DNA from 2 places in the Micromonospora sp. NPDC049274 genome. Region 1 is predicted to be linked to the other one. Evidence: riboswitches for the same ligand, from Rfam matches in the RefSeq annotation. Region 1 holds a riboswitch; the other holds the start of a gene.
The links. A riboswitch is a leader RNA that binds a small molecule or an ion and turns the genes downstream of it on or off. The one in region 1 is predicted to bind thiamine pyrophosphate.

Region 1 (15,536 bases):
CGCGGTGACGTCGAGGCCGGTGCGGACGGCACGAGCAGGGAGAGACCCGAGTGATCCGATCGATGAGGCCCGGCCGGCGCGAGCCGACGCCACCGACGCCGCACCCGTCCGGTGCCCGGCCGCCGGCGCTGCCGAGCGAGGCGGTGCCGAAGCACGTGGCGGTCGTGATGGACGGCAACGGCCGGTGGGCCAAGGACCGCGGGCTGCCCCGCACCAAGGGCCACGAGGCGGGGGAGCACAGTCTCTTCGACACCATCGAGGGCGCCATCGAGATGGGCATCCCCTACCTGTCGGCGTACGCGTTCTCCACCGAGAACTGGCGGCGCTCGCCGGACGAGGTCCGGTTCCTGATGGGGTTCAACAGGGACGTGATCCGTCGACGCCGCGACCAGTTGGTCGACCTCGGGGTCCGGGTGGTCTGGTCCGGGCGGCCGGGGCGGCTGTGGAAGAGCGTCATCTCCGAGTTGCAGACCGCCGAGGAGATGTCCCGGGGCAACTCGACGCTGACCCTGCAGTTCTGCGTGAACTACGGCGGGCAGGCCGAGATCGGCGACGCGGCCGCGGCGATCGCCCGGGACGTGGCGGCCGGTCGACTGGACCCGTCGAAGGTGACCGAGAAGACCGTCGCGAAGTACCTCTACCACCCGGAGATCCCGGAGGTGGACCTGTTCCTGCGGCCCTCCGGCGAGGAGCGGATCTCCAACTTCCTGCTCTGGCAGACCGCGTACGCCGAGCTGGTCTTCCTGGACACGCTCTGGCCGGACTTCGACCGCCGCCACCTGTGGTACGCGTGCGAGCTGTACGCCCAGCGGGACCGGCGCTTCGGCGGCGCGCTGCCCAACCCGGTGGCCCCGACGGCCTGAGCGAGGCTTACCGACACGTCACGCTGGGTATCAGGAACGTCAGACAGCCACTGACGGAGGTGAACCCACATGATCCAGAAGCGCATTGCCCAGTGGGCGGTGATGGCCGTCGCGGTGCCGCTGGCCGCGGCCGGCGCCCGCCGGCTCAGCCACACCCTGGAGGCCCGGCGTGGTCCCTCCGGGGCGACCCGGCTGCTGACCAGGGGCGCGGATCTGATCCGCCCGCAGAAGGCCAAGCGCCGCCGGTTCTGGTAGGTCCCGACTCTTCGGCGCCGCCCGCACGAACGCGGGCGGCGCCTTCTCGTTCCCGCACACCCCCGTGGGGCGCGTCGGTGGGCGTGGCGGTGCCGCTCGGGCGGTTGGCCCGGGATGTGCGACTGTTCGCAGGTGGTGCGGGATGGGGGCGGGTAGGGTCCGGAGGTGGCGGGATGATGGCGGTTTGGGGTGGATATGCGGGATCTCCGATACAAGATGATCATGGCGTTGAACGCGGCCGATCTGGGTGACCCGATCTGCGAGCAGGTGGCCGAGATCTGCGCCGAGATAGCCGAGCAGCACTGTGCGGAGTTCGGTCACACTCCACAGCTGCGTACCGGTGAGATCGCCGAGCTGGCCACCGGCGAGCCGGCCCTGGCCTGGGCGCCGACGACCCCCGACGCCGGGCAGCGTGCCTGGTGACCGCACCCGCGCCGTCGGTCGACCTGCGTCGCGCCGACGACCGGTTCGCCACCCGCATCTCCTGGTTGGACTCCAAGCACTCCTTCTCGTTCTCCCGGCACTACGACCCGGCCAACACCCATCACGGGCTGCTGCTTGTCAACAACGACGACGTGGTCCGGCCGGGCGCCGGCTTCGAGACCCACCCGCACGAGGACATGGAGATCGTCACCTGGGTGCTGCGCGGCTCGCTCGTGCACCAGGACTCCACAGGCCACTCCGGAGTGATCTACCCGGGCCTGGCGCAGCGGATGAGCGCCGGCACCGGCATCCTGCACTCGGAGAAGAACGATGCCTGGCGGCTCAACAACCAGGAGCCGCACAGTGATCCGGTGCACTTCGTGCAGATGTGGGTGCTCCCCGACGAGCAGGGCGTCGACCCCGGCTACGAGCAGTTGGAGATCGAGGACGAGTTGCTGCGCGGCGGCCTGGTGCCGATCGCCTCCGGGATGGACCGCTACGACGGCGCGTCCGCGATCCGGATCCGCAACCGGTACGCGACCCTGCACGCCGCCCGACTCGGCCCCGGCGACGAGGTCACCCTCCCGGACGCGCCCTTCGTGCACCTGTACGTCCCGGACGGCACGGTGACCCTGGAGGACAGCGGCCCCCTCGGCACCGGCGACGCCGCCCGGCTCACCATGACCGGCGGCCGGCGGGTGACCGCCGACGAGCCGGCCGAGATCCTCGTCTGGGAGATGCACGCCACCGTCGCCTGACCGGTGCCCCCGACGCCTCCCGTCGGGCCCATGATCACGCTCGAACACAGATGTAGGGGCCTCCCGTTGTCGGGAGACCCCTCCATCATGGATTCAGCGCGATCTTGCGGGCGCGGAGCGCTCCCCGCTACGCCGGGGACTCGGTCTTGTCACCGGCCCAGGTGGTGTGGAACGAGCCCTCCCGGTCGACGCGCTGGTAGGTGTGCGCGCCGAAGTTGTCCCGCAGGCCCTGGATCAGCGCTGCGGGCAGCCGCTCGGCGCGCAGCGCGTCGAAGTACGCCAGCGACGACGAGAACGCCGGCGTCGGCACACCCGCCCGAGCGGCGTCGGCCACGACCCGCCGCCAGCTCGGCACACCGGCCGCGACCGCCTCGGCGAAGTACGGTGCCACCAGCAGCGTGGGCAGGTCGGGCTGCTCGTCGTACGCCTCGCGGATGCGGTTCAGGAAGCGGGCGCGGATGATGCAGCCGCCCCGCCAGATGGTCGCCGTGCCACCGAGGTCGATGTCCCAGTTGAACTCCTGGCTGCCGGCCCGGATGTGGTCGAAGCCCTGCGCGTACGCGACGATCTTGGAAGCGAGCAGCGCCCGGCGGACGTCCTCCACGAACGCGTCCCGGTCGGCGACCTGCCATTGCTCACCCGCGTCCGGGAATGCCCGACGGGCGGCCTCGCGCTGGTCGACGTGCCCGGACAGCGAGCGGGCGAACGTCGCCTCGGCGATCCCGGTGATCGGAATGCCCAGGTCGAGGGCGCTCTGCACCGTCCACCGGCCGGTGCCCTTCTGCTCGGCCCGGTCCTGCACGACGTCGACGAACGCGCGACCGGTCGCCGCGTCGGTGTGCGCGAGCACGTCGGCGGTGATCTCGATGAGGAACGACTCCAACTCGCCGCTGTTCCAGTCGCGGAAGATCTCCGCGATCTCCGCCGGCTTCGCGCCCAGACCGGCCCGGAGCAGGTCGTACGCCTCGGCGATGAGCTGCATGTCGGCGTACTCGATGCCGTTGTGCACCATCTTGACGAAGTGCCCGGCGCCGTCCGGCCCGACGTGCGTGCAGCACGGCACGCCGTCCACCTGAGCCGCGATCTTCTCGAACATCGGCCCGAGCTTCGCGTACGACTCGGCGGAACCGCCAGGCATGATGCTCGGCCCGAGCAGCGCGCCCTCCTCACCACCGGAGACGCCTGTGCCGCTGAAGTGCAGCCCCTGCGCGCGCAGCGCCTCCTCCCGGCGGCGGGTGTCGGCGAAGTGGGCGTTGCCGCAGTCGACGATGATGTCGCCCTCGTCCAGCAGCGGCACCAACTCGTCGATCACCGCGTCGGTGGGCGCACCGGCCTTGACCATCACGATCACCGCGCGGGGCCGTTCCAGCGCCGCCACGAAATCGGCCATCGACTCACCGGGCACGAAGGTGCCCTCGTCACCGTGCTCGGCGACGAGACTGCGGGTGCGCTCCGGTGACCGGTTGTGCACCGCCACGGTAAAGCCGTTGCGGGCCAGGTTGCGGGCCACGTTCCGGCCCATCACCGCCAGCCCGGTCACGCCGATCTGCGCCGTCGCCTGCTCAGCCATTCGTGCCGCCACCTCTCGCCGTCGAACTATCCTGCTGCGACCGTATCGCGGCGGACGGCATCGTGGGCGGGTCGTCCCACGGCGGGTCACTGCCTGGTCGCGGCCCGTCCGCGCTGCGCGTCGACATCCCGAACGGCAGTAACGCTCACCCCTGGGCCAGTCGATCCTCCACACGCGCCACCTTCGCGGTCAGCGCGTCGGTGACCCCGGGCCGGACGTCGGCCTTCAGGACGACGCTCACCCGGGGCGCCTGCGCGGCCACCACGTCGACCGCCCGCTTCACCACCGCCATCACCTCGTCCCACTCGCCCTCGACGGTGGTGAACATGGCATCGGTCCGGTTGGGCAACCCGGACTCGCGGACCACCCGTACCGCATCGGCGACCAGGTCACCCACGGAGTCGCCGCCACCGAGCGGGGTGATCGAGAACGCGACAAGCATGCGCCGATCGTGTCAGGAAAACCGGGTGCGCGTGCGGTCGGGCAGTGGTTAGGGTTCGGACATGCGCAACTGACGCCCCACTTCCCGAGCCGGCCCGCCGTCCCGCGACCGCGGTCCGTGCGCTCCCGGGCGTCGCGCGTCTCCGTCCACCGTTCGGCGGTGTCGACCCGGCCCGATCCCCGGTGAGCAGTCCCTTCCCATTCGACCGTCGCGTTGCCACGGTCACCAGCCGACCCGACCGACCGCCGGAGCGCAGGACCGCCGGGACGGTCGGCACCGAAGGAGGCCCGGATGCCTGCCAAACGCAATCCGAGAAAGACCCGTACCGCCGCGTCGACCCCACTGGGCACCGACCTGGCGGCCGACCACGGCCCGCTCGCACCCACCCACCCGGACCTCCCGGTCGAAGCGATCGCGCCGGCGCTCCCGGCGGCGCTGACCGGGCCGGCGACGTTGACCGAGCCGACGTTCACCGGGCCGGCGCTGCCGGCGGCGCTGACCGGGCCGGCGCTGCCGGCGGCGCTGACCGGGCCGGCGCTGCCGGCGGCGCTGACCGGGCCGGCGCTGGCCGTGGACGTGCCGGCGGCGGTCGACGCGCCGGCGGTGGAAGACCTGCCGGAGACCGCCGGGCGGCCGACGGCGCCGACGGCCGGGCCACCGCAGGCCGGCGGTGACCGCGCGGGTGGCGGCCGCAGCCAGCGGGCCGGTCAACCGCGCCGCTACGCCTTCCGACGGAGCTGACCGACCCCCGCACCGCCGGGGCGGCCGGGGGGTTGATGCACTCAAGGTCGGCGACGTGGGGGTATCCGGGCATCTGGATGCCCCCATGTCGGCGATGTGGAGTGACCAGGGCGCCTGTGTCCCGGAGGTGGGGAGAGGAGCGGAGGTGGGGAGAGGATCAGCCGGTCAGGGGGCGGAAGGCGCCGAGGAGGACGCTCGTCGTCAGGGCCGCTCCGGCCAGCGCGGCCGCCCCGGCGATCAGCAGCCCGTCGGCGAGGCCGAAGCGCTGGTGGCGGGCGACGGTACGGGGTGTGTCGCCGTCGAACCCGCGCGCGTCCATCGCGACGGCCAGCCGGGTGCCCCGGCGGATCGCCCCGACCAGCAGCGCGAACGCCGTGGACGCGAACAGCCGCAGCTTCGCCACCGGGTTGCGTCCGGCGTCGACGCCGCGCGCCCGCCGGGCCATGCTGATCATTTGCCACTCCTGGCCGAGCAGCGGCACCAGCCGGAACGCGGCAAGCGCGCCGATGGCGAACCGCGCCGGCGCCTTCGCGTTCTGGATCAGCGCGTCCGCCAGGTCGGTCGGGTCGGTGGTGGCGAAGACGATCACGCCGGGCAGGGCCACCGCGAAGATCCGCAGCACCAGACCGAGAGCGGTGCCCAGCACGCCGGTGCTCACCAGCACCGGTCCGACGTCGAGCAGGACCCGGCCGGACTGGTCGGCGGCGAAGAGCACAAGCGTGACCAGGATGCCGGTGGCGCTGAGCAGCAGGGGCAGGGCCCGCCGGGCCAGCACGCGGTAGCGGACGCCGAACAGCGGCAGGACGGCGAGTTCGACGGCGATGGCGATCGCCGGCGCCACCGGGTCGAGCGTCGCCAGCAGGGCGAACGAGAAGACCAGGGCGGCGGCCACCTTCGCCACCGGGTTGCGTCGGGCCAGCGGGGCGCCGGGCGCGGCGACCGGTTCGATGCTGATCATCCGCGCTCCAGGGTCACGGTCCGGTCGGCGAGCGCGGCGACGAAGTCCAGGTCGTGGGTGACCGCGACCACGCCGTGGCCGGCGTCGCGCAGGTCGGCGAGGAGATCGACAAGCTCCCGCCAGGTCCGCCGGTCCTGACCGAAGGTCGGTTCGTCGCAGATCAGCAGGCGGGGCGCGGTGGCCAGGGCCGTCGCCACGCTCAGCCGCCGCGCCTCCCCACCCGACAGGGTGTACGGGTTGGCCGCCGCGAGTCGGGTCAGCCGCAGCCGTTCCAGCAGACCCGCGACGGTCTCCCGGACGGCCGCCTCGGGTTGACCCGTCCGGCGGGGACCGAGCGCCAACTCGTCGAAGACTGTTCCGGTGACGAACTGGTGTTCCGGGTCCTGGAACACCGACCCGATCCGCCGGGTCAGCGCGGGTGCCCGCCAGCGGTGCGGGGGAGCGCGGTGGTCGGCTCCGGCCAACTCGACCGAGGCGGTGACCCGGCCGACGCCCGGTTTGAGCAGACCGCCGAGCAGCAGCGCCAGTGTGGACTTCCCGGCGCCGTTGGGTCCGCGTACCGCGAGGGCCTCTCCGGCGCGTACCGCCAGGTCGGTGTGGCCCAGCCGCGGCGGCAGGCCGAGCCGGTCGGCGGTGAGCAGGACGTCGCCGGGGGCGGCGGTGGCCGTGCGGGGCGCGATGGGGTGACCGGGCACCCAGACGCCCTCGGCGGCGAGGGTGTCGCCGTGCGCGGCGAAGACCGCGTCGGGCGTTCCGTCCGCGCGGACGCCGCCGCCGGGCTCCAGGACGACCACCCGGTCGACAAGTGGGAGCGCCTCGGCGACCCGGTGTTCGACAAGGATCAGTGTGGTGTCGGCGTCCAGTGCGCCCGCCACCGCGCGTCGGACCAGGGCGGCCCCGTCCGGGTCGAGGTTGGCGGTCGGCTCGTCGAGCAGCAGGAGGCCGGGCCGCAGGGCCAGCGCGCCGGCCAGGGCGAGGCGTTGCTGCTCGCCGCCGGAGAGCGCGGCCGTCGGCCGGTCCCGGGGGTACGGGAAGCCGACCCGCCGCAGCGCCTCGTCGACCCGGGGCCAGATCTCGTCTGTCGGCACGCCCCGGTTCTCCAGCCCGAACGCGACGTCGTCGCCGCTGCGCGCCATCACCAGTTGGCTCTGCGGGTCCTGGAAGACGATGCCGACCCGTTCTCGCGCCTTGCGGGGGTCGAGCCCGTCGATTTCGACGGTGCCCTCCTGCTCGCCGGAATCCTCGGGCAGCAGCCCGGCCAGCGCGCTGAGCAGGGTGCTCTTGCCGGCCCCCGATGGCCCGAGCAGCAAAATCCGTTCCCCGGCCTCCACCCGCAGATCCACCCCGCGCAGAGCCCAGGTCCGCCGCCCGGCATGCCGCCACCCGAACCCTCGCAACAGAACCCCGCCCCCCACCACACCCACCCCCTCCCGGGCCTCGGCTCCACCCTGCACGGTCGATCATGAGGTTGACGGTGGTTATGAAGATCCATCCGCCCGTCAACCTCATGATCAGCGCGGAGTGGGGGTGGGGGTGGGGTGGGAGGTTAGATCAGGGCTCGGTTCTGGCCTGCGGGGAAGCGGTCCAGGGCGCCGGTGTTGGCCAGGGCGCGGGTGAGCAGCCAACCGCCCGCACCGGCGATCACGGTGGAGCTGACGATGGTGAGCAGGGCGTACGGGATGCGGTAGTCGCCCAGCGCGTAGTCGACGTTCCAGATGAAGAAGTCGAACAGCGCCGCGCTGAGACCCGTCAGCGCACCGGCGAGCACGGCGGTCGGCAGCCGGTACGACCGGTACCGGAAGGCGGCGAACGCCAGCTCGGCCCCGAGGCCCTGCACGATGCCCTGAGGGATCACCGTGCCGGCCCACTGGCTGCCCAGCAGCGCGGAGACGACCGCGGCGACCGTCTCGCAGTAGAGCGCGGCGCCGGGCTTGCGGATGACCAGGCCGCCGACCACGGCCGGCAGCAGCCAGACGCCGTAGATCAGCGTCTGCGCCGGCGGGAAGAAGGCGAAAGCCCCCTCGGTGGCGCTCCAGACCAGGCCCCAGGCCCAGAAGATGACGCCGAAGGCGACCGCGATCACCGAGGCGACCACGATGTCGATGGTGCGCCAACGGCTTGTGGTGTTGTCCATGCTGTGCTCCCAGTTCAGTGGAACGAACCAGGAGAAGACGCACGCCGCGCGTCCGGTGGCACCGGACTCACGGCGCGGCTGGAGGTCGACCGAACTCCCTGCGCTGGCATTACCCAGATCAGGTTCGAGGGTCTGCGGGCGTGCCCGCACTCTCAGCGCTGTGCGCTCCCCTGTCGGATGTGAAGTTGTCTCGCTGACGCTAGCACCGACCAGGGGTAACGGCCCAGCAGGGCAGCCAGTCACCTGCGCGTCCGGACCGGCGCGGCGGCGGCTGGGTAGGCTGACGATCATGCAGGTCGACGCGCGAGGTCTCACATTCGAGGTACGCACCGGCGGCCCGTCCGACGGCGTTCCCGTCCTGCTGCTGCACGGCTTCCCGCAGCACAGCGGCGAGTGGGACGAGGTCGTGCCGGCACTGCACGCGGCCGGGCTGCGCACGTACGCGCTGGACCAGCGGGGTTACTCGCCGAACGCCCGGCCGGAGGCGGTGGCCGCGTACCGGATTCCCGAACTGGTCGCCGACGCGGTGGCCGTGCTCGACGCGCTCGGTGTGGACGCCGTCCACCTCGTCGGCCACGACTGGGGCGCGATCGTGGCCTGGGCGGTGGCCGCCGCGCACCCGGATCGGGTCCGTACGTTGACGGCGGTGTCCGTGCCGCACCCGGCGGCCATGGCGCACGCCCTCGGCAGCGACACCGAGCAGAAGGCCCGCTCGTCGTACATCGCGCTGTTCCGCAAGCCGGGCAAGGCCGAAAAGGTGCTGCTGGCGTGGCACGCGACGGCGCTGCGCAGGATGCTCGGCGGGGTGGGCGACGCCTCCCGGGTGAACCGTTACGCCGATCCGATGCGGGAGCCGGGCGCGCTCACCGCCGCCCTGAACTGGTACCGGGCCCTGTCCCGCGCCGACCTGGCCGGCGTCGGTCCGGTCGCCGTGCCCACCACCTACGTCTGGAGCGACCGGGACATCGCCATCGGGCGTACCGCCGCCGAGGCGTGCGCCGCAAACGTCACAGGTGACTACCGCTTCGTACCGCTGCCCGGGGTGACCCACTGGATCCCGGACGCCGCGCCCGCCGCGCTGGCCGAGGCGGTCCTGGCCCGGGTCGCCGGGACGGCCTGAGCCGTGCCGGGCCGACGAGCGCCGGGGGGAGGCGCGCCGTGACGACCCCCGCCGACGGGCTGGGCACCCGCCGCTCGCTCGCCGCGCAGTTGCGCCTACTGGGTGTACGCCCCGGCTCAACGGTGCTGGTGCACGCCGGGATGCGCCCGCTGGGCTTCGTCTGCGGTGGGCCGCAGGCGCTGGTGCTCGCCCTGCGCGACGCGCTCGGCCCGGACGGCACGATCGTGGTGCCCACCCACACCCCCGACAACAGTGACCCGGCGCAGTGGCGCAATCCGCCGGTGCCGGTGGACTGGTGGCCGCTGATCCGCGCCGAGATGCCGGGCTTCGACCCGGCGGTCACGCCGAGCCGGCACATGGGTGTGTTCGCCGAGACGGTCCGCTGCTGGCCCGCGGCGCTGCGCAGCGCGCATCCCCACGTGTCGTTCGCCGCGCTCGGGCCGACGGCCGAGCAGGTGGTCGCCGGGCACGGCCTGGCCGACATGCTCGGCGCGGGCTCGCCGCTGGCCCGGCTCTACGACCTGGACGCCGACGTGCTGCTGCTCGGGGTGGACCACACCGTCAACACCTCGCTGCACCTGGCCGAATATCGCCTCCCGGCGCTGGTTCGCGAGCGACTGGGCGCGGCGGTGCGTACGGCCGACGGCGGCCGCGAGTGGGTGTGGTGGCAGGACGTCCGGCTCGACGCGAGCGACTTCGGCGCGTTGGGCGGGGACCTGGAGGCCACCGGGGCGGTGCGCTCCGGCCCGGTCGGCGCCGGGACGGGGAGGTTGGTACGCCAGCGGGCGGCTGTCGACTTCGCGGTGCAGTGGATGGCCCGCAACCGGACGACGGAGGATCTATGAGTGTGAGCGCCGAGGACTACCTGGCAGTGGTGACCGAGACGATCGGCCGGGTGTCCACCAGCCAGCGGGAGGCGGTGGGGCGGGCCGCCGACCTGATCGCGGAAGCGGTCCGCGCCGACGGGGTGGTGCACGCCTTCGGCACCGGGCACTCCGAGGCCCTGGCCATGGAGATCGCCGGGCGGGCGGGTGGCCTGGTGCCCACCAACCGGATCGCGCTGCGTGACCTGGTGCTGCTGGGCGGCGAACCGGCCGAGCGTCTCGGGCCGCTGCTGGAGCGGGATCCGGAGGTGGCGCACCGGCTCTGGGAGTTGGCCCCCGTACGGCCGGCCGACGTCTTCGTGCTCGCGTCGAACTCAGGGGTCAACGGCGCGATGGTCGAGTTTGCCACGCTGATCAAGGAGCATGGTCACCCGCTGGTGGCGATCACCTCGGCGCAGCACTCCGGGCGGATGGCGTCCCGTCACCCGTCCGGGCACAAGTTGGCCGATCTCGCCGACGTGGTGCTCGACAACGGCGCGCCGTACGGCGATGCGACGCTGCCGCTGCCCGGTGGTGGCGCGGTCGGCGCGGTCTCGTCGATCACGGCGGCGCTGCTGGCGCAGCAGATCACCGTGGAGGTGGTAGCCCGTTTACTGGCGGCGGGGGAGCGGCCTCCGGTCTACCTGTCGGCGAACATCCCGGACGGCGACGCGCACAACACGGCGCTGGAGGCCCGGTACGCCGGCCGGATCCGCCGCGGCTCCTGACACCCGGCGGCACGCGCGGGCGGCGTGGCCAGCGGCGTGGCGGCGGCGTGGCGCGGCCAGCGGCGTCGCGGCGACCGGGCGATGGCCGGCGGGTGACCGGCAGATGGCCGGGACGTGTCGTGAACCTGTTTCGCGCTCGGTCGTGGAGGGCATTGGCGTTGCTGCCGGCGGCCGGGACCGCCGGCAGTAACGTCTGACCGGAGGTAGCGCGTGTCCAAGGAGACCGAGAAGCAGCGTTGGCAACGCAACTTCGCCGACCTGTTGCAGGAGCTGCGGGTCGCCCAGACCGGCGTGCAGATCCTCTTTGCCTTCCTGCTCACCCTCCCGTTCAGCAACGGCTTCACCCGGACCAGCGAGTTCCAGCGGGACGTCTACATCGTCGCCCTGCTCGCCGCGGCCGCCGCCACCGCGTTGATCATCTCGCCGGTGGCGTTCCACCGGGCGTTGTTCCGCCAGGGGCGCAAGCCGGAGCTGGTGCGGTTCGCGCACCGGATGGCCACCGGCGGCCTCGCCTTCATGCTGATCGCGATGGTCAGCGCGGTGCTGCTGATCACCGACTTCGTGCTGGACCGGCCGATCGCCTTCGTGCTCAGCGCGGTGGCTGGGCTCTGGTTCCTCGCGTTCTGGGTGATCCTGCCGTTCGCCCGACGCAACTGGGGCGACGACGACATCGACGACGAGGACGACGACCCGGATGCGGCCGGCGGTCGCTGAGCACGTCGATCCGCCCGCACCGCTACCCCTGGGTAACAACCGGGGGTAGCGTGACGGTAGTCACGTACGTCGACGCGGTCCGCGCCGGTCCGGCCGGGCGGCCGGGGGACGCGTAACAGCCGCAGCCGCACCGAGCTTCGAGGGGGCAGCCGTGACCACGACGCAGAACGGCCGACCGGCACCGGACGGCCCCGAGCCCGCGGCCGACACCGCCGGCGCCGCCGCCCCGTTGCCCACCGAGGCGGGGCAGGTCTCGGAGAAGGAGGCCCGGCAGGTCGCCGAGGCTGCCCGGGAGTCCGCCTGGGACCGGCCCAGCTTCGGCAAGGAACTGTTCCTCGGGCGGTTCCGGCTCGACCTGATCGACCCGTGGCCCACCTCCGACCCGGACGACGTGGCCCGCGCCGAGGAGTTCCTCGGCCGGTTCCGCGACTTCCTCACCTCCGAGGTGGACGGCGCGGCCATCGAGCGGGACGCCTCCATTCCGGACTCCGTGTTCCACGGGCTGGCCGACCTCGGCGCGTTCGGCATGAAGATCGATCGGAAGTACGGCGGCCTCGGGCTGAGCAACCTGCACTACTGCCGAGCGCTGATGCTGGCCGGCTCGGTCAGTCCGGCGATCGGCGCGCTGCTCTCGGCGCACCAGTCGATAGGTGTGCCGCAGCCGCTGAAGATGTTCGGCACCGCCGAGCAGAAGCAGCGCTTCCTGCCCCGGCTCGCCGCCGGGGAGGTCTCCGCGTTCCTGCTCACCGAGCCCGACGTCGGCTCCGACCCGGCCCGGCTCGCCACCACCGCAGAGCCGACCGAGGACGGCACCGGCTACCGGCTCAACGGTGTGAAGCTCTGGGCCACCAACGGCATCGTCGCCACCCTGCTGGTCGTGATGGCCCGGGTGCCGGCCGCCGAGGGGCGGCGCGGCGGGATCACCGCGTTCGTGGTGGACGGCGACAGCGCGGGCATCACAGTGGAACGGCGCAACGAGTTCGTCGGCCTCCGCGGCTTGGAAAACAGCCTGACCCGGTTCCACGACGTGTTCGTGCCGGCGGAGAACGTCATAGGTGGTGAGGGCAAGGGGCTCAAGATCGCCCTGACCACGCTGAACACCGGCCGGCTCTCGCTGCCGGCAATGTGCGTGGGCGCCGGCAAGTGGTCGTTGAACGTGGCACGCGGATGGGCCGCCGACCGGGTCCAGTGGGGTCGGCCGGTGGGCGAGCACGAGGCGGTCGCCCAGAAGCTCTCCTTCATCGCCGCCACCACGTACGGCATGGAGACCATGCTCGACCTCTGCTGCCTGCTCGCCGACGACGACCGCAACGACATCCGGATCGAGGCGGCGCTGGTCAAGCTGTACGCCAGCGAGATGGCCTGGAAGATCGCCGACGAGCTCATCCAGATCCGGGGCGGGCGTGGCTACGAGACTGCCGACTCGCTGGCCGCTCGTGGCGAACGTCCGGCCAACGTCGAGCAGGTGCTCCGGGACCTGCGGATCAACCGGATCTTCGAGGGCTCGACCGAGATCATGCATCTGCTGATCGCCCGAGAGGCGGTCGATGCCCACCTGTCGGTGGCCGGCGACATCATCGACCCGGAGGCGGGGCTCGGCCGCAAGGCCCGCGCCGGCGCAAGAGCGGGCGCGTTCTACGCGAGGTGGCTGCCCACCCTCGCGGTCGGCAGGGGCCAGAGCCCGTCGGCGTACGCCGAGTTCGGCCCCCTGGCCGCGCACCTGCGCCAGGTGGAGCGGTCGTCGCGCAAGCTGGCCCGGTCGACGTTCTACGCGATGTCCCGCTGGCAGGGAAAGATGGAGCGCAAGCAGGCGTTCCTCGGGCGTGTGGTGGACATCGGCGCGGAGTTGTTCGCGATGTCCGCCGTCTGTGTCCGGGCGTCCGCCGAGCGCGACACGCGGCCGGAGAACGTCGAGCTGGCCGACCTGTTCTGCCGGCAGGCCCGAGTCCGGGTGGACGCGCTGTTCACCGCCCTGTGGGACAACACCGACTCCGTAGACACGGCCGCCGCCAAGCGGATCCTCGCCGGCCGCTACGCGGGCCTGGAGGAGGGCGTCGTCACCCCGTCCGACGAGTTGCCCTGGGTGGCCCGCTGGTCGCCCGGCCCGTCGACCGCCGAGGACGTCCGCCGCCGCATCCCGCCGAAGCCGTAACGCAGGCCGCCCGTCGGTAGTGTCGGGCCGCCCGGCTCCCCGCGGGCGGCTGCCGGGGCGTCGCCGGCTGACCGAGACACGGTCAGCGGGAGACCGCCCAGGCCAGCACGCCCGCCAGGATCAGGCCGTTGAGCCCGGCGAGGGCCAGGTACGCCGCGGGCGGGATCTTCTTGCCCCGGCGTACGAAGGAGACCAGGACGGCGGCGTAGCCGAGCAGCAGCACGGCGATGACGATCAGGAAGTAGAACACCCGAAGACCCTAGCGGCCCCGGCTGCGCAGGCCGAGTTGGCGCAGCTCCAACGCGGCCAGCGCGTCGACTGTCGCGTCGTCGCCGCGTCGCCACGCCTCGGCCACGTCCGGTGCGATCCGGGTCAGCCGGCCCAGCGGCTGGGTGGCAAGCGCGCGCAGCGCGAGCAGGTCCCGCCCGGCCGGTCCGGCGGCCAGCTTCGCGGCCGATCCGGCCCGGCGCATCCAGCGCACCCGCAGCGGCAGCCACCCGAACAGCACCAGGCCGAGCGGGAAGATCAGCACCGCGATGGTGAGGGCGAGGGCGAGTTGGTCGACCAGGTGCTGCTGGTCGCGGCCGGCGTCGGCGAGACCTCGGGCGGCGTCGGCGGCCCGCTGGAAGGGCGCGGTCAGCTCGTCACCGACCAGCGGCACTCGCCGGACCTTGCCGCCGGCGTCGGCGAGGTTGTCGGCGAGGCCACTGCCGGCGCCCTCCAGCTTCTGTCCGGGTACGGCGAGCTTCTGCACCAGATCGTGCAGCCAGAGCGCGGCGCGGATCGCTACGTACACCCAGGCGACGACGAGCAGGTCGGTGAGCAACTGACGGACGGCGGTCGGCAACCGATCGGCGTAGATCTTCACGCCGGACAGCGTGCCACGAACGACTCCGGCCCGGCACCCGTCGATCGGGGGTCGAAAAAGGCCGGCGGCGGTTCAGTGGACGCAGGCCGGGCAGGTGCCGAAGATCTCCAGGGTGTGGCTGACGTCGGCGTAGCCGTGCTGCGCGGCGATCCGGTCGGCCCAGCTCTCCACCGCGGGGCCGGCGACCTCGACCGTACGCCCGCAGGCCCGGCAGACCAGGTGGTGGTGGTGTCCCTCGCTGCACCGGCGGTAGAGGTGCTCACCGCCCGGCGGGCGCATCACGTCGATCTCGCCCGCGTCGGCCAGCCCCTGCAGCGTGCGGTAGACAGTCGTCAGGCCCACCCGCTCACCGCGCTGTCGGAGCATCGCGTGCAGGTCCTGGGCGCTGTGGAAGCCCTCCATCTCGCCCAGCAGCGCGCTCACCGCCGAGCGCTGTCGCGTGTTGCGCACCGCGGCGCCACTCTCACTCATGATCCCTCCCCGGCGTGGCTGACCGCGTCCGCCACGATGTGCGCGACGTGCTCGTCGACGAGGCTGTAGGCGATCTCCCGACCCCGGCGGGAACCGCGCACCACGCCTGCTCCGCGCAGCACCCGCAGGTGCTGGGACACCAACGGTTGTGCGGCGCCCAGCTTCTCCACCAGCTCGTGCACGCACCGCTCGCCGCCGGCGAGCTCGCTGACGATGGCCAGCCGGATCGGCGCCGACAGGGCCCGGAGCAGCTCGCTGGCTCCGTCGAAACCCTCGTAGCCCGTTGCGCTGGTCATCTTGCAACGGTAACCAATACCACCGACATCCGCCGATCAGCCTCGGTCGAGCACGACCTCGTGCGGTTCCGGCACCGGCACGGTAGCCGGCGCGGTGCGGCGGCGCACGGCCCGCCAGGCAGCGCCCGCCACGGCCACCACCAGGAAGGAGGCGATGGCCAGTAGCACCACCGAGGCGCC
Region 2 (15,536 bases), on a different contig from region 1:
GCTCCCGTCGCCGCGGAGGAGTCGGACTGGACGCCCCGCTTCCGGCACCGGGCGCCGCTGCCGGACCTGAGCCGCGCCAGCACCTGGGACGCTTTCAACACCAGTCGGCGCGCCGAATCGGATCGGACCACCAGCACGCCGGAACAGAGCGCCAGCACACCGGACCAGAGCGGGCCGACAGGTCCGACCATCAGCGGGGCAGACCGAGGCGGGCCGACCGACCAGGTTGCCAGCATGCCGGACCAGGGCAGCCCGACCGCCGCCAAACTCGGCCGGGGCCGGTCGAGAGACCGCGCCTCAAGCACGACCGACCGGGACAATGGCACGACCGACCAGGGCGTCGGCACGACCGACCAAGGCGTCGGCGCGACCGACCAAGGCGTCGGCACGGCCGACAAAGGCGTCGGCCGGCGCGGTCGGGTCGGCGAGGCTACCGGCGCGTCCGCCGTGGTGGGATCTGTCCTGCCGGCGTCGGCTGGTCCGGGCATACCTGAGCAGGGCGGCGCATCGGGCACCACCGACAGGGGCGCGTCCGGCGCCGCCGACAGCGACGGGCCGGACAGCGCTGCTCGGCGGGCCGCGCCGGCGTCCACGGACGACGTGGAGCAGTCCTCCCGGCGGGGACGACTCGGTGGCCTGTTCCGGCGTAACAGGGCTCGGGCCGAGGAGGAGAAGCGGCCCGCAGCGGATGAGGCAGAGTCGCTGCCCACGCAGGACGAGGAGTTCGTCGACTGGGTCGCCGGGCTCGGCAAGCCGATCGCGGACAACGAGCCGGAGCAGGAGAACGGCCGTCGCTCGCTGCGCTCCACCGGCCGTCACCACCGCGACTGACCACCCGATCCCGGATGATCGACTCGGGTTCCTGGAACCCGGGCTGTCCACCGCTCCCGGACACCCCGACTTCCGTGAACCCGAGTCGATCATGCTGCACCAGGTCAGGCGAGCGGCAGATAGACCTTGCCGCCCCCGGAGACGAACTCCTCCGACTTGTCCTTCATGCCGCGGGCCGCGTACTCCTTGAGCTCTTGGGTGATCTTCATGGAGCAGAACTTCGGGCCGCACATCGAGCAGAAGTGCGCCGTCTTCGCCGGCTCGGCGGGCAGTGTCGCGTCGTGGTACGACCGCGCCGTCTCCGGGTCCAGCGAGAGGTTGAACTGGTCCTCCCAGCGGAACTCGAACCGCGCCTTCGACAGCGCGTCGTCCCACTCCTGCGCGCCGGGGTGGCCCTTGGCCAGGTCCGCCGCGTGCGCCGCGATCTTGTACGCGATCACGCCCGCCTTCACGTCGTCGCGGTCCGGCAGGCCGAGGTGCTCCTTCGGCGTGACGTAGCAGAGCATCGCGGTGCCGAACATGCCGATCATCGCGGCGCCGATCGCCGAGGTGATGTGGTCGTACGCGGGCGCGATGTCGGTGGTCAGCGGACCGAGCGTGTAGAACGGCGCCTCGTGGCACCACTCCTGCTGGAGGTCCACGTTCTCCTTGATCTTGTGCATGGGCACGTGGCCGGGGCCCTCGATCATCACCTGGACGTCGTACTCCCAGGCGATCTTCGTCAGCTCGCCGAGCGTACGCAGCTCGGCGAACTGCGCCTCGTCGTTGGCGTCCGCGATCGAGCCGGGGCGCAGCCCGTCACCCAGGGAGAACGTCACGTCGTACTTCGCCAGCAGTGCACACAGCTCGGCGAAGTTGGTGTAGAGGAAGTTCTCCTCGTGATGGGCCAGGCACCACGCCGCCATGATCGAGCCGCCCCGGGAGACGATCCCGGTGACCCGGTCCACGGCCAGCGGCACGTACGGCAGCAGCACCCCCGCGTGCACAGTCATGTAGTCGACGCCCTGCTCGGCCTGCTCGATCACGGTCTCCCGGAAGACCTCCCAGCTCAGCTTCACCGGGTCGCCGCCGACCTTCTCCAGGGCCTGGTAGATGGGCACCGTACCGATCGGGACCGGCGAGTTCCGCACGATCGCCTCGCGGGTCTCGTGGATCCGCTTGCCGGTGGACAGGTCCATCACGGTGTCGGCGCCCCAGCGGGTGGCCCAGGTGAGCTTCTCCACCTCCTCGGCGACCGACGAGCTGACCGCCGACGTGCCGATGTTGGCGTTCACCTTGACCAGGAACGCCTTACCGATGATCGCCGGCTCGCACTCCGGGTGGTTGACGTTGAGCGGCAGCACCGCCCGACCGGCGGCGATCTCGGCCCGCACGAGTTCCGGGTCGACGTTCTCCCGGATCGCCACGAACTCCATCTCCGGCGTCACCACACCGGCCCGCGCGTACGCCAGCTGCGTCGGACGACGTCCGTCCACACCGGCGAGCGGCGTACCCGCGCCCCGCACCGGCGCCACGTCACCCCGTTCGGCGATCCACGGTCCGCGCATCGCGGGCAACCCCACCTCGGGGTCCGACCCCGGGCCGGACGTGTCGTAGAGCCGCACCGGCGGTAGGTCCCCGGTCAGCGCCACCTCGGCGAACGGCACCCGCACATCCGGCCGTGACCCCTCGACGTACACCTTGCCTCGTGCCTGCATGACAACCTCCCTGGTGATCAGGCGGACCAGCCGAAGTGATCCAGCGGCCCGCGCCCCGCGCCCAGCTCCCAACCCCGCGCGCCGGACAGCGCGCCGAGCACGTACTCCTTGGCGGCCCCGACCGCCGCCGGCACCGGATCGCCCAGCGCGAGCCGCACGGCGATCGCCGCCGAGAACGAGCACCCGGTGCCGTGGGTGTGCCGGGTGTCCACCCGTGGCCCGCGCAGCACGGTCGTGACGCCGTCCCCGTGCAGCACGTCGACCGCTTCGTCCCCACCGAGGTCACCGCCGGTGACCACCACGTACTCCGGGCCGCCGGCGGCAAGGGCCTCCGCGGCGACGACCATCCCGGCCACGTCGTCCACTCCGCGTCCGGTGATGGCCGCGGCCTCCGCGCAGTTCGGCGTCGCCACCCGGGCGTACGGAAGCAGCCGCTCCACCGCGCCCACCACGCCGAGCCGGTGGCCGCTCGTGGCGACCAGCACCGGATCGACGACGAGTTGGGGCAGCCGGCCGTCCCGGGCGGCCTGGGCCACCGCATCGGCGACGGCGGGCGTGCCGAGCATTCCCGTCTTGACCGCGCTCACCGTGAAGTCGGCGAGGACGCTGTCCAACTGCTCGGTGACCGTGCGCGGCGGCAGCGGCAGGACGGCATCGACGCCACGGGTGTTCTGGGCGGTGACCGCCGTGAGGACGCTGGTTCCGTACGCCCCGAGCGCCGCGAAGACCTTCAGGTCGGCCTGGATGCCAGCGCCGCCGCCGGAGTCGGAGCCGGCGATGGTGAGGATGGTCTTCGGGGTCACGGGCTTTCCTCGGTTGCGGTCTGGCTGTATGTGGTTGGGGTTTGGGGCTGCGGCCGCCCGTGCCCACTCCGGGCGGTCAGGCTTGATCCCTGCGTGGGCACGGTCGGCCGCAGCCCTGACCGGGAGACCTCCATGAGCCCGTGCCAGCTTTCGGGCAGCTTGGGGGTGACCGCCTCTCGAAAGGCGCCGCAGAGTGTGGCGGCTGTTTCGGTGGGGTCTTTGGCTCGCATGATCGCGCCCAGCACTGCCACCCCTGCGGCTCCTGCACGGACGCAGGCCCTTACCTGCTCTGGTGTCTCCACTCCCCCGAGGGCCAGGACCGGCACCGGGCTACGCCGGATCAGGCTCGCGAGACCGTCGGGTCGCAGGGGCGGGCCATAGCCGGGTTTGCTGCGGCTCGGGAAGACGGGCGACAGGGTGACGTAGTCCTCACTCGTGAGTCGGAGCAACTCCGCCTCGTCGTGGCAGGAGCGGCCGACGAGGCCGCACCGCGGTGGTGGGTAGGGACCGGCGGCCGGCAAGTGCACGGCGTCGCCGTCGAGCGGATCCGGGCCGGCCACGATCAACGTCCCGCCCGCCTCCGTGAGGATCGGGCGCAGATCGACCGCGAGGGCGGCACGCTCCGCTCGGGGCAGGTCCTTCTCGCGCAGCAGAACGGCCCGCACTCCTCCGGCCACGGCGGCCGCCACGACGTCAACAAGTGGTCGCCGTGCCTGCCGGCGGTCGGTCAGCACGACGATCCCCCGGATCGCCGAGATCTTGGTGAGAAAGCGCCCCTCCGAGGGCCGTTTCGTACCAAGATCTGGAGTCACTGAGCCCGTCGGCGCCGCCGAGCCCGTCCGCCCGGTCACAGGTCTGGTCTTCCCTCGTCGGGGGTGGATCCGAGGGCGTGGAAGCGACGGGCGATCCGACCCGCACCGGCGGCCAGCCGACCGGCCTCGACCGCGTACCGCATCGCCGTCGCCATCGCCACCGGGTCGGCGGCCCGGGTCACCGCGCTGGCCAGCAGGACCGCGTCGCAGCCCAGCTCCATGGCCAGGGCCGCGTCGGAAGCCGTGCCGATGCCGGCGTCCAGGATCACGGGCACGTCCACGCTCTGACGGATCAGCCGGATGTGGTGCGGGTTGCCGATTCCGAGCCCCGAGCCGATCGGCGCGCCGGCAGGCATCACCGCGGCGCACCCCACATCGGCGAGGCGGCGGGCGAGCACCGGGTCGTCACTGGTGTACGGCAGCACCGTGAAGCCGTCGGCGACCAGTTCCTCGGCGGCGCGGAGCAGTTCCACGCCGTCGGGCAGCAGTGTCCGTTCGTCGCCGATCACCTCCAGCTTGACCCAGTCGGTGTCGAACGCGTCGCGCGCCAGCCGGGCCACCTTCACCGCCTCGGTGGCGGTGTGGCAGCCGGCGGTGTTCGGCAGCAGCCGCACCCCGCACCGGTCCATCAGGTCGAGCAGCCCTCCGGCGGTGCCCGGGGCGGTGTCCACCCGGCGCAGCGCCAGCGTGACCAGCTCCGTGCCGGACGCCCGGATCGCCTGTTCCAGAACGTGCAGGTTCGCGGCGCCGCCGGTGCCGAGAATCAGCCGCGACGTGAAGGCCACCCCACCCAGGTCGAACGACACGCCGCTCACCCGCCCTGCGCGGCGGTGAGCACCTCGACGCGGTCGCCGTCGCGCAGCACAGTGACCGGCCAGCCGGCCCGGGGCACCACCTCGCCGTTGACCGCGACCGCGACGCCACGCTGGTGCGGGGCGACGTCACGGACGACGTCGGCCACCGACGCGCCGCCGGGGACGCTGCGCCCGGTCCCGTTCACCGTCAACTCCACAGGTCCTCCTCGGTCGTTCGTGCAGGTCCGCTCGGGTCCCCCGCGCCAGCCGGCATCACGTCGTCGATCCCGGCCGACGACGCGACGGCGCACCGGCGTCCGCCCAGGTCACCCGCGCCGGGCCGCGCCACGTCGCCGGGACGGACCGGTGGCGTGTCAGCGAACCGGCCCACGTCGCCGGATCCGGGCGGTGGCGTGTCGGTGAATCGGCCCGCGCCGAAGGATGCGAGCAGCGGGTCGGGCACGCCTGTGGTCACCAGGTCGGCGATCGTGTCGGCGGTGATCGGGGTGAGCACGATGCCGTGCCGGTGGTGACCGGTGGCGACCAGCACATCCGGCCGACCGGGCAGCGGCCCGAGGATCGGCGCGTTGTCCGGAGTGCCGGGCCGCAGACCGGCGACCGCCTCGACCAGGTCGTACTCGGTCAGCTCGGGCAGCAGGTCGACGCCGGCACGCAGCAGCCGCTGCACGGCGCCGGCGGTGACAGTGGTGTCGGAACGCTCCTCGACGGTCGCGCCGAGGACCACCTCGCCGTCGGCGCGGGGCACCAGGTACACGTGCTCGCCGTCGGCGTACCCCCGGATCACGTGCCGGAAGCCCGGCGTGACGCCGCCGGGCGCGCGCAGCCGCAGGATCTGGCCCTTCACCGGCCGCACGGGCAGGCCGGTGAGCACGGCGGCCCCGCAGCCGGCGGCGACCACGGTGAGTCGCGCGTCCACATCGGACAGCTTCCGGACCGGCCGCGGCACGAACGCCGCGCCGGCCCGCTGCGCGGCCGTGCGCAGTGCCGGCACCAGCAGCCGGGGGTCGACCTGGTGGTCGGTGGGCGCGAACGCGCCGCCGCGCACCCGAGGGGCGAGCGCCGGTTCGCGGTCGCGCAGCTCGCTGGGGCGCAGCGGGGTCACCGGCAGACCCAACCCCTGTTGGTACGCCCACAGCCGGCGCGCCTCGGCCAGGTCGTCGCCGGTCAGCCCGACCATCAGGGTGCCCTCGGTGCGGTAGCCGATCTCGGTGCCGCTCGCCTCGGTCAGCTCGGCGGCGAACCCGGGCCAGCGGGCGGCGGACGCCACCAGCAGCTCGGTCAGCCGCCGCTCACCGAAGTACGCCTCGGCGACCGGGGAGAGCATTCCGGCGGCGACCGCCGACGCCCCCGACCCGGGGGCCGGGTCGTGCACCGCCACCCGTAGTCCGCGCGTGGCGCAGCGCCAGGCGATCGCGAGCCCGATCGGCCCCGCGCCCACCACCGCTACGTCGACGGTGGGGGCGGCCGATCCCGTCACGCCAGGGCCCGGAGCAGCTCGGCGGTGGCGCCGGCCGGGTCGGCGGCGGCGGAGAGCGCACCGACCACGGCCACCCCGTACGCCCCGGCGGCCCGCAGCGCCGGCACCCGGTCGGCGGTCACCCCGCCGATCGCGATGACCGGCACGTCGACGGCGTCGGCGACGGCGCGCACACCGGTGGGCCCGATGGGATCCGGCAGGCCGTCCTTGGTGGTGGTGGCGTGGCACGGTCCGACGCCCAGGTAGGTGGCGCCCGCGGCAACCGCCGCGACCGCCGTCTGCGGTGCGCGTGCGGTGGCGCCGAGCACGCCGGTCGGGCCGAGCACGTGCCGGGCGGCGGCGACCGGCAGGTCGTCGGCCCCGACGTGCCCTCCAGCGGCGCCCACCGCGAGCGCCACGTGCAGCCGGTCGTTGACCAGGCAGGTCGCTCCGTACGGGGCGCAGAGCGCCAACACCCGGCCGGCCAGGTCGTACGCCTCGCGGTCGGTCGCGGAGTCCTCCACCCGGACCTGCACGACGAGGTCGGCGCGGGCCGCCGCGAGGGCGGCCCGGACCACTGTGAGTGGATCGCGCCCGGGTCGGGTGTCGGTGATCAGATGCAGTCGTCCAAGGGACGGCACGGCAACGCTCCTCCCTGCGCCGGCATTACCCGGATCAGGTTCGACGGTCGGGGGCTGTCAGCCCCCCTCTCAGCCCGGTACACCGGGCTCCCGTGGGTTACTTGCGTGTCACCGTACGACAGATCCCCGGGTCTGCCAAGGGAGGGGTCGTCGGCCACCACGGCTCCATCGATGGGGCGCTTTCTCCGGTCCTGTTCGGAATGTCGCCCGCCGTTGCAGAACCGTTACCCGCCGGCATCTTGCCCGACATCGATACACCAGAATTAATTTGTTCAGCGATTCGACAAAATGCCGGCGTGGACGCCCTGGCACGGCGTCCCCACCGGCTCCATCCGGGACGGTCTTCGGCGAGCCGGCCCCCGCGATTCCTGTCCACCGCGACATTGGAGGCGGCGTGTCCCGTTCTCGTCGTGCCCGTTTACCACTCACCGCTACCCTGCTCTCCCTAGCGCTCGCCTCGACGACCCTGCTCGGGTCGCCGGCGCAGGCCGCTCCGGCCGGAGCGCAGATCCCCGCGCGAGACGTGCCTGTCGCGGCTCCGCTCTCCCAGGTGGCGCCGAAGGCGCCGAAGGCCGCAGCGGCCGACCCCTACTCCGTCCTGGTCTTCTCGAAGACCGCAGGCTTCCGGCACGACGCAATTCCCACAGGCATCGCCGCCATCCAGCAACTCGGCGCGGCCAACGGGTTCACTGTGGACACCACCGAGGACGGCGCCGCGTTCAACGACGCCAACCTCGCCAAGTACAAGGCCGTGATCTGGCTCTCCACCACCGGTGACGTCCTCGACGCCGACCAGCAGGCGGCCTTCGAGCGGTACGTGAAGGCCGGCGGCGGTTACGCAGGCGTCCACGCCGCCTCGGACACCGAATACAGCTGGGCCTGGTACGGCGAACTGGTCGGCGCGTACTTCGCCAACCACCCCCAGAACCAGCAGGCCACCGTCAAGGTGGAGGACCATGCCCACCCGTCCACCGCCGGACTGCCGGACCGCTGGTCCCGCTTCGACGAGTGGTACAACTTCCAGACCAACCCCCGGCCGGACGTGCACGTGCTGGCCAGCCTGGACGAGAAGAGCTACACCCCGGGCGCCGGCGCGATGGGCGCCGACCACCCGACCGCGTGGTGCCAGGACTTCGACGGTGGCCGCTCCTGGTACACGGGGGGCGGGCACACCCGGGAGTCGTACGCCGAGCCCGAATTCCTCAAGCACCTGCTCGGCGGCATCCAGACGGCGGCCGGCGTGGTCGACGCCGACTGCGGCGCCTCGAAGACCTCCAGCTTCGAGAAGATCACCCTGGACAGCAACACCAGTAATCCGATGGAGCTGGACATCGCGCCCGACGGCCGGGTCTTCTACATCGAGCGCGACGGCCGGGTGCAGATCATCAAGCCGGACACCGGTAGCACCGTCACCGCCGTCGACCTGGACGTCTTCACCGGCAACGAGGACGGCCTCATCGGCATCCGGCTCGACCCGGACTTCGCCACCAACAAGTGGGTGTATCTCTACTACGCCCCGAACGACGGCGTCACGCGCAACCTGCTGTCCCGGTTCACGGTGACCGGCGACACCATCGACCCGGCGAGCGAGAAGCAGGTGCTGCGGGTCGACACCCAGCGCAACACCTGCTGCCACGCGGGCGGCAGCATGACCTTCGACAGCGCCGGCAACCTCTACCTGGCCACCGGCGACAACACCAACCCGTTCGAGTCGAACGCGTACGCGCCGCTGGACGAGCGGGCGGGCCGTCAGGACTACGACTCGCAGCGCACCTCCGCGAACACGAACGACCTGCGCGGCAAGGTGATCCGGATCCACCCGGAGGACGACGGGACGTACACCGTTCCGACGGGCAACCTGTTCGCGCCGGGCACCGCGAAGACCCGTCCCGAGATCTACGCGATGGGCTTCCGCAACCCGTTCCGGATCGGCACCGACCCGAAGACCGACACGCTGTACGTCGGGGACTACGGGCCGGACGCCAACGCGAACAACCCGGACCGGGGCCCCCGTGGCCTGGTCGAGTGGAACGTCGTCACCCCCGGCAACTACGGCTGGCCGTACTGCACCGGGACGAACGAGGCGTACAACGACTACACGTTCCCGTCCGGCCCGAGCGGGCCGAAGTTCGACTGCGCGGCGCCGGTGAACAACTCGCCCAACAACACGGGCCTGACCAACCTCCCGCCTGTCGTCCCGGCCACCGTCGACTACGGCTACGCCGGTGACGCGCGGTATCCGGAGATCGGTGGCGGTGGCGCCCCGATGGGCGGCCCGGCCTACCGGTACGACGCCGACCTCGACTCCCCGCGCAAGTGGCCGGCCTACTACGACGGCAAGGCGCTGCTCGGCGAGTGGAACCAGAACAAGATGTACACGATGCAGATGACCGCCGACGGCAAGTCGTTGGTGGACATCAACCAGCTGCTCACCGGCATGAAGATGATCCGGCCGATGGACTTCGAGTTCGGTCCGGACGGCGCGCTCTACCTGATCGAGTGGGGCACCGGGTTCGGCGGTAACAACGACGACTCCGGCATCTACCGGATCGACTACACCGCCGGTGACCTCGCGCCGATCGCCGCGGCGTCCGCCAACCCGACCTCGGGCCCGGCGCCGCTGACTGTCACCTTCTCCAGCACTGGCTCCCGGGACCCGGACGGCGGCGCGCTCACCTACTCCTGGACCTTCGGCGACGGGCAGACCTCCACCGAGGCCAACCCGACGCACACGTACGCCACGGCGGGCAACTACACCGCCCAGCTCACCGTGACCAACCCGAAGGGCCGTACCGCGGTGGCCAACGTGCCGGTCACCGTGGGCAACACCGCACCGACGGTGAGCATCGAGTTCCCGCCGGACGGTGGCTTCTTCAACTGGGGTGACCAGGTCCGCTACACGGTCAAGGTGACCGACCCCGAGGACGGGCAGATCGACTGCGACCGGGTGAACCTCCAGGTGCTGCTCGGTCACGACGAGCACGCCCACCCGCTGGAGCAGCACACCGGCTGCACCGGCACGGTCCAGACGTCGCTCGCCTCCGGGCATGGCGCCGAGGCGAACGTCTTCGCGGTCTTCGAGGCCACCTACACCGACGACGGTGGTGCCGGCGGCGCGGGCGCGCTCACCGGCCGGGACATCGAGATCCTGCAGCCCAAGCAGAAGCAGGCCGAGTACTTCACGGCCACCGGGCGGGTGCCGGGCGGCACCGGCGGCGGAGACGCAGGCGTGCAGCGCGAGGCCGGGGCCGACACCGCCGGTGGCGGCCAGAGCATCGCGTTCATCGAGGACGGCGACTGGTGGTCGGTCGTCCCGGCGGACCTGACGAACATCACCGAGATCCGGTTCCGGGCCGCCTCGGCCGCCGCCGGCGGTCGGATCGAGGTCCACGCGGGCGCCGTCGACGGACCGGTAGTGGCCACGGCCATCGTTCCGACGACCGGCGCGTGGCAGACGTACACGGACGTGAGCGCGCCTGTGACAGGTCCCGCGAGCGGATCGCTGTACTTCGTGGCCCGCGATCCGAACGGCGGAACCGGTTCGCTGTTCAATGTCAACTGGATGGACTTCGTCGGCCGCGGCGTCACCGAGAACGGGCCGCCGGTGGTCACCGCCACCGCGACCCCGGCCACCGGCACCGTGCCGGTCACCGTCGAGTTCGACGGCACGGCCACCGACGCCGAGGGCGACACCCCGCTGACGTACGCCTGGGACTTCGGTGACGGCGGCACGGCGTCCACCCTGGACGCCAGCCACACGTACACGAGCGTGGGTGCCTTCACGGCCACCCTCACGGTGACCGACAGCAAGGGTGCCAAGTCGTACGCCACGGTGCCGGTGCGGGTGAACGCGCCGGACACGTCCTGCTTCGGGGCGCGTTCGGACGACTTCAACGGCACCAGCCTCGACAAGGGCCGGTGGACCAGCGTGGTCCGGGAGAACCAGCTCTACTCGGTGTCGGATGGCGCGCTGCGGCTGCCCACCGGGGTGGGCGACCTCTACGGCGCACGCAACGACGCCACCAACCTGGTCCTCCAGGCGGCGCCGACCGGCGCCTGGGAGATGACCACCAAGGTCACTCTGCCGGTGACGGCCAACTACCAGCAGGCGGGCCTGCTGGTGTACGGCGACGACGACAACTACGCCAAGGTGGACCTGCTCTACAACGGCAGCCGCTCGGTGGAGTTCATCCGGGAGACGGCCGCCACGCCGCGCAACGACGCCGGCGACAGCACCGCCGCACCGGCGGGTGACACCGTGTACCTGCGGATCACCAGCGACGGGACGAACCTGACCGCGTCCGCCTCGGGCGACGGGCAGACGTTCAGCCCGGTCGGCCGTTCGGCCGCGCTCGCCGGCATCACCAACCCGCGGATCGGGGTCTTCGCGCTCAACGGAGGCACCGAGGCGCCAGTGGTCGACGCCGCGTTCGACTCGTTCGTGGTCACGCCGGACGCCCCGGCCGGCCCGGTCGACCCGTCGGACGAATTCACGGGTGACACGCTGGACAAGTGCCGGTGGGACGCCGTGACGCGGGAGGACCCGAACGGTTACCGGGTCACCGGTGGCGCGTTGCGGATCGACGTGCCGAACGGTGACATCTACGGCACCGACAACACCGGGCCGAAGAACTTCATCCTCCAGACCGCGCCCTCGGGCGACTGGACCCTGGAGACGAAGGTCGACGGCAGCCTGCTGAACGAGCAGTACCAGCAGGCGGGTCTGCTCGTGCAGGCGGACGACGACAACTACCTGAAGTTCGACTTCATCGCGGACAACCAGGCCGGCCAGACGGTGACGCGGCGGATCGAGTTCCGCAGCGAGGTCGGCGGCGTCGTCCAGAACCCGCAGCCGGAGGCGACAAGCCTCACCTCGGCGGTGTGGCACCTGCGGCTGGCCCGCACGGGCGACACCTTCACGGCGTCGTACTCGGCCGACGGGACCACCTGGACCACGCTGGAGGCGCTCACCAACAGCGCGGTCGGGGCCACCCCGAAGGTCGGTCTGTTCACCCTCGGCGCCAACCAGACGGCGTCGAAGACCGCCTCGTTCGACTACTTCCGGCTGAGCACCGAGGTGGTCACCGACGAGACCGCTCCGGTCACGACGGCTGCGCTGTCCGGCACCCCGACCGAGGGTTGGTACACCGGTCCGGTGACTGTCACCCTGACCGCCGCCGACGAGGCCGGCGGCAGCGGTCTGGCCGGTACGGAGTACCAGCTCGACGGGGCGACCACCTGGACGGCGTACACCGCCCCGGTGGCGGTGAGCGGCGACGGCGAGCACGAGCTGCGGTACCGCTCGACCGACAAGGCCGGCAACGTGGAGTCGACGAAGACCGTCTCGGTCAAGATCGACGCCACCGCTCCGGTCACCACTGCGACGTTCGCTCCGGCGAACGACGCAGGCTGGCACAACGGGACCATCCCGGTGGTGCTGACCTCGACCGACGCCGGTTCCGGCGTCAAGACGGTCGAGTGGTCGCTGGATGGCGGCGCGTGGACGCCGTACACGGCTCCGGTCTCCGTGACCGGTGACGGGCAGCACGAGCTGCTGTTCCGTTCGACCGACAAGGCGGGCAACGCCGAGACGCTCAAGTCGGCGGTGCTGCGCATCGACGGCACCAAGCCGACGCTGCTGGTGTCCGGGATCGCCGACGGCCAGCTCTACGGGGACAGCCAGGACGTACGGGTGTCCTGGCAGGCCGTCGACCCGACCTCGGGCATCGCGTCCGTGGTGGGCGACCTGGACGGCAAGGCGTACGCCAGCGGCACCCTGCAGGCCATGTACGAGCTCCCGCTCGGCCTGCACGAGCTGACCGTCACCGCGACCGACAAGGCGGGCAACACGACGACCTCGGCGGTCCGGTTCTTCGTCACCACCTCGTTCCGGGACATGCAGAACCTGCTGGACCGGTTCAAGGCGACGGGGCGGCTCTCGGCCAAGGCGCACAAGCAGTTGACGGCGAAGCTCGACGCGGCCCGTCAGGCCGAGGCTGCCGGCAACGACAACAAGGCGATCAAGCAGTTGACCGCACTCCGTGACCTCGCCGCCGACGCCACACTGGTGCCGGAGGCCGAGGTTCGGGACGTCCTGATCCGGGACGCCGACGCGATGATCGTTCGGCTCGGCGGCACGGCCAGCAAGGCCGGGGTCAAGGCGAACGACGGCGAACCGGTCAAGGGCACCGGACGGCTCGGTGGCGACGCCACCCGGCTGGCACCCGGTCGCCAGCTCTGATCCGATCGAGGCCCCTCCCCGACGCTCAGGTGTCGGGGAGGGGCCTCCCTCATCCGTAGTGAGGAGATGTCCGTGACGGGTATCCGCAAGGTGGTGGCCGCCGTGTTCGCCGGACTGGTCCTGACCCTGCTCTCCGCTGCCCCGGCGGCCGCCCAGGCCGACAAGCTCAAACTGACGGTGGCCGGCGATGGGGCCGAGGGCGTCACCATCCAGGCCACCTACGCCGATGGTCGCCGGCTGGACCAGGTGGTGCGGTTGGTGCTCACCGCCACCGGCCCGGACGGGCAGCGGGTCGGGCCGGTGCAGTTGGAGCCGCAGCCCGAGGGGCAGGGCTTCTACAGCAGCGGCCCGGTGCTCTCCACCGGCACGTGGAAGGTCACTGTGAACTCCCCCGCTCCCCTGGCGGGCAAGGCCACCGCCACGGTGCAGGCGAAGGCCGCACAGTCGCCCCCGGCGCCCAGGCCGGTCGCGGTGACCCGGCCCGCGGACGAGGGCGGGACGGGCGACTGGTGGCCGTTCGCGGCGGCCGGCCTCATGGTCGTCGTCGCGGCGATGGGAGTGGCCATGCTGTGGGGCCGCCGCCGCCCCTCGACGCCGAACGACTGACCTACCGGCGCACAGCGCCACTGCGACGACCGGGCCGGGCCGCGACGAGCGGCCCGGCCCGTGATCGACTCGCGTTCCTTGAAGTCGGCCCATCCCCGACCGCAGGTCACGCCGCTTTACAAGAACGCGAGTGGATCACGACGCGCCGAGCGGCCGGCGCGCTCAGAGGACGGCGCGCAGCGCCGCCAGATCCTCGTCGCTGGGCTCCCAGGTGCCGGCTGCGGCGTTCGCGTGCACCTGGTCGGGCGTGGTGGCGCCGGCGATCACCGAGGTCACCGCCGGCTGGGCGGCCAGCCCACCGATCGCCACCTGGAGCATCGTCAGATCCCGCTCGGCCGCGTACGCCTCGATCGCCTCGATGGTGTCCCAGTCGGCCGCCGCGAGCCGCTCCGCGTACCGCCCACCGCCGGAGAGCCGGCTGCCGGCCGGCGGCTGACCGTCACGCTTGTACTTCCCGGTGAGCAGGCCGTTGGCGAGCGGGAAGAACGGCAGCATGCCGAGACCGAACCGCTCGCAGGCCGGGATGATCTCGGTCTCCACGGACCGCTCCAGCAGGCTGTAGTGGTTCTGCGCGCTGATGAAGCGGGACCGGCCGTTGGACGAGGCGACCCAGTCGGCGTCGGCGATCTGCCAGCCGGCGAAGTTGGAGTTGCCCAGGTAGCGGACCTTGCCGTCGCGGACCAGGTCGTCCAGGGCCGCGAGGGTCTCGTCGATCGGGGTGCCCGGGTCGGGCTCGTGCATCTGGTACAGGTCGATGTGGTCGGTGCCGAGCCGGCGCAGCGACGCCTCCACCGCGCGGGCGATGTAGCGCCGCGCACCCCGCGCGCCGTAGTCCGGCCCGTTCAGGCCGAACATGTCCATGCCGAACTTGGTGGCCACCACCACGTCGTCCCGGCGTCCCTTGAGCGCCTGCCCGAGCAGCTCCTCGGAGCCGCCCTGCGGCTCGCCGTAGATGTCGGCGGTGTCGAACAGGTTGATCCCGGCGTCCAGGGCGGCGTCCACCACCGCGCGGGTGCCGTCGAGGTCGAGCTTGCGGCCGAAGTTGTTGCAGCCGATTCCGACGACGGACACCACGAGCCCGGAGTCGCCCAGCCGGCGATAGGTCATCTCAGTCACGAGATCCACCCTATGCCGGCCGGGCGCACCGCTGCCCGGTGACGGCTCAGCCCACGTCCCAGACCGGCTCCGGGGTCTCCACCACCTCGTTGTCGCCCCGAAACAGCACGAACCGGTCGAAGGAGCGGGTGAACCACCTGTCGTGGGTGACCGCCACCACCGTCCCCTCGAACGCGTTCAGGCCCGCTTCGAGGGCCTCCGCGCTGGCCAGGTCGAGGTTGTCGGTGGGTTCGTCGAGCAGCAGCAGGGTCGCCCCGGACAGCTCCAGCAGCAGCACCAGGAATCGGGCCTGCTGCCCACCGGAGAGGGTGCCGAAGCGCTGGTCGCCCTGCCCGGCCAGCTCGTAGCGGCTGAGCACGCCCATCGCCGCGTGCCGGTCCATCCCCTGGCGATGTTCGTCACCCCGCCACAGGATCTCGACGAGCGTCTTCGCCATCAGCTCCGGCCGATCGTGGGTCTGGGAGAAGTGCCCGGGTCGGACCCGGGCGCCGAGCCGGGCCGTGCCGTCGTGCGTCACC

Region 2: it holds a riboswitch for thiamine pyrophosphate, as region 1 does, so the genes downstream of both, thiE (thiamine phosphate synthase) here and AB0K10_RS30395 (ECF transporter S component) in region 1, are expected to answer to the same signal.

The regions. Positions count from the first base shown of each region.
Region 1 covers NZ_JBFAQS010000024.1:7,553-23,088, reverse strand. The annotation lists gene recO (DNA repair protein RecO) at 1-54, shown strand, start outside; gene AB0K10_RS30440 (isoprenyl transferase) at 63-863, shown strand; gene AB0K10_RS30435 (hypothetical protein) at 933-1,118, shown strand; gene AB0K10_RS30430 (thioredoxin reductase) at 1,341-1,541, shown strand; gene AB0K10_RS30425 (pirin family protein) at 1,538-2,299, shown strand; gene gndA (NADP-dependent phosphogluconate dehydrogenase) at 2,427-3,869, opposite strand; gene AB0K10_RS30415 (MTH1187 family thiamine-binding protein) at 4,015-4,311, opposite strand; gene AB0K10_RS30410 (hypothetical protein) at 4,603-5,052, shown strand; gene AB0K10_RS30405 (energy-coupling factor transporter transmembrane component T) at 5,210-6,010, opposite strand; gene AB0K10_RS30400 (ABC transporter ATP-binding protein) at 6,007-7,428, opposite strand; gene AB0K10_RS30395 (ECF transporter S component) at 7,557-8,144, opposite strand; TPP riboswitch at 8,222-8,326, opposite strand; gene AB0K10_RS30390 (alpha/beta fold hydrolase) at 8,434-9,264, shown strand; gene AB0K10_RS30385 (AAC(3) family N-acetyltransferase) at 9,303-10,109, shown strand; gene AB0K10_RS30380 (SIS domain-containing protein) at 10,106-10,855, shown strand; gene AB0K10_RS30375 (DUF6328 family protein) at 11,066-11,569, shown strand; gene AB0K10_RS30370 (acyl-CoA dehydrogenase family protein) at 11,799-13,721, shown strand; gene AB0K10_RS30365 (hypothetical protein) at 13,804-13,971, opposite strand; gene AB0K10_RS30360 (hypothetical protein) at 13,981-14,589, opposite strand; gene AB0K10_RS30355 (Fur family transcriptional regulator) at 14,662-15,060, opposite strand; gene AB0K10_RS30350 (metalloregulator ArsR/SmtB family transcription factor) at 15,057-15,356, opposite strand; gene AB0K10_RS30345 (metal ABC transporter permease) at 15,393-15,536, opposite strand, start outside.
Region 2 covers NZ_JBFAQS010000002.1:544,674-560,209, forward strand. The annotation lists gene AB0K10_RS06095 (hypothetical protein) at 1-831, shown strand, start outside; gene thiC (phosphomethylpyrimidine synthase ThiC) at 936-2,528, opposite strand; gene thiD (bifunctional hydroxymethylpyrimidine kinase/phosphomethylpyrimidine kinase) at 2,546-3,331, opposite strand; gene AB0K10_RS06110 (thiamine phosphate synthase) at 3,328-4,089, opposite strand; gene AB0K10_RS06115 (thiazole synthase) at 4,179-4,958, opposite strand; gene thiS (sulfur carrier protein ThiS) at 4,955-5,155, opposite strand; gene thiO (glycine oxidase ThiO) at 5,146-6,435, opposite strand; gene thiE (thiamine phosphate synthase) at 6,432-7,055, opposite strand; TPP riboswitch at 7,050-7,159, opposite strand; gene AB0K10_RS06135 (ThuA domain-containing protein) at 7,450-13,296, shown strand; gene AB0K10_RS06140 (hypothetical protein) at 13,363-13,902, shown strand; gene AB0K10_RS06145 (aldo/keto reductase) at 14,065-15,027, opposite strand; gene AB0K10_RS06150 (ATP-binding cassette domain-containing protein) at 15,065-15,536, opposite strand, start outside.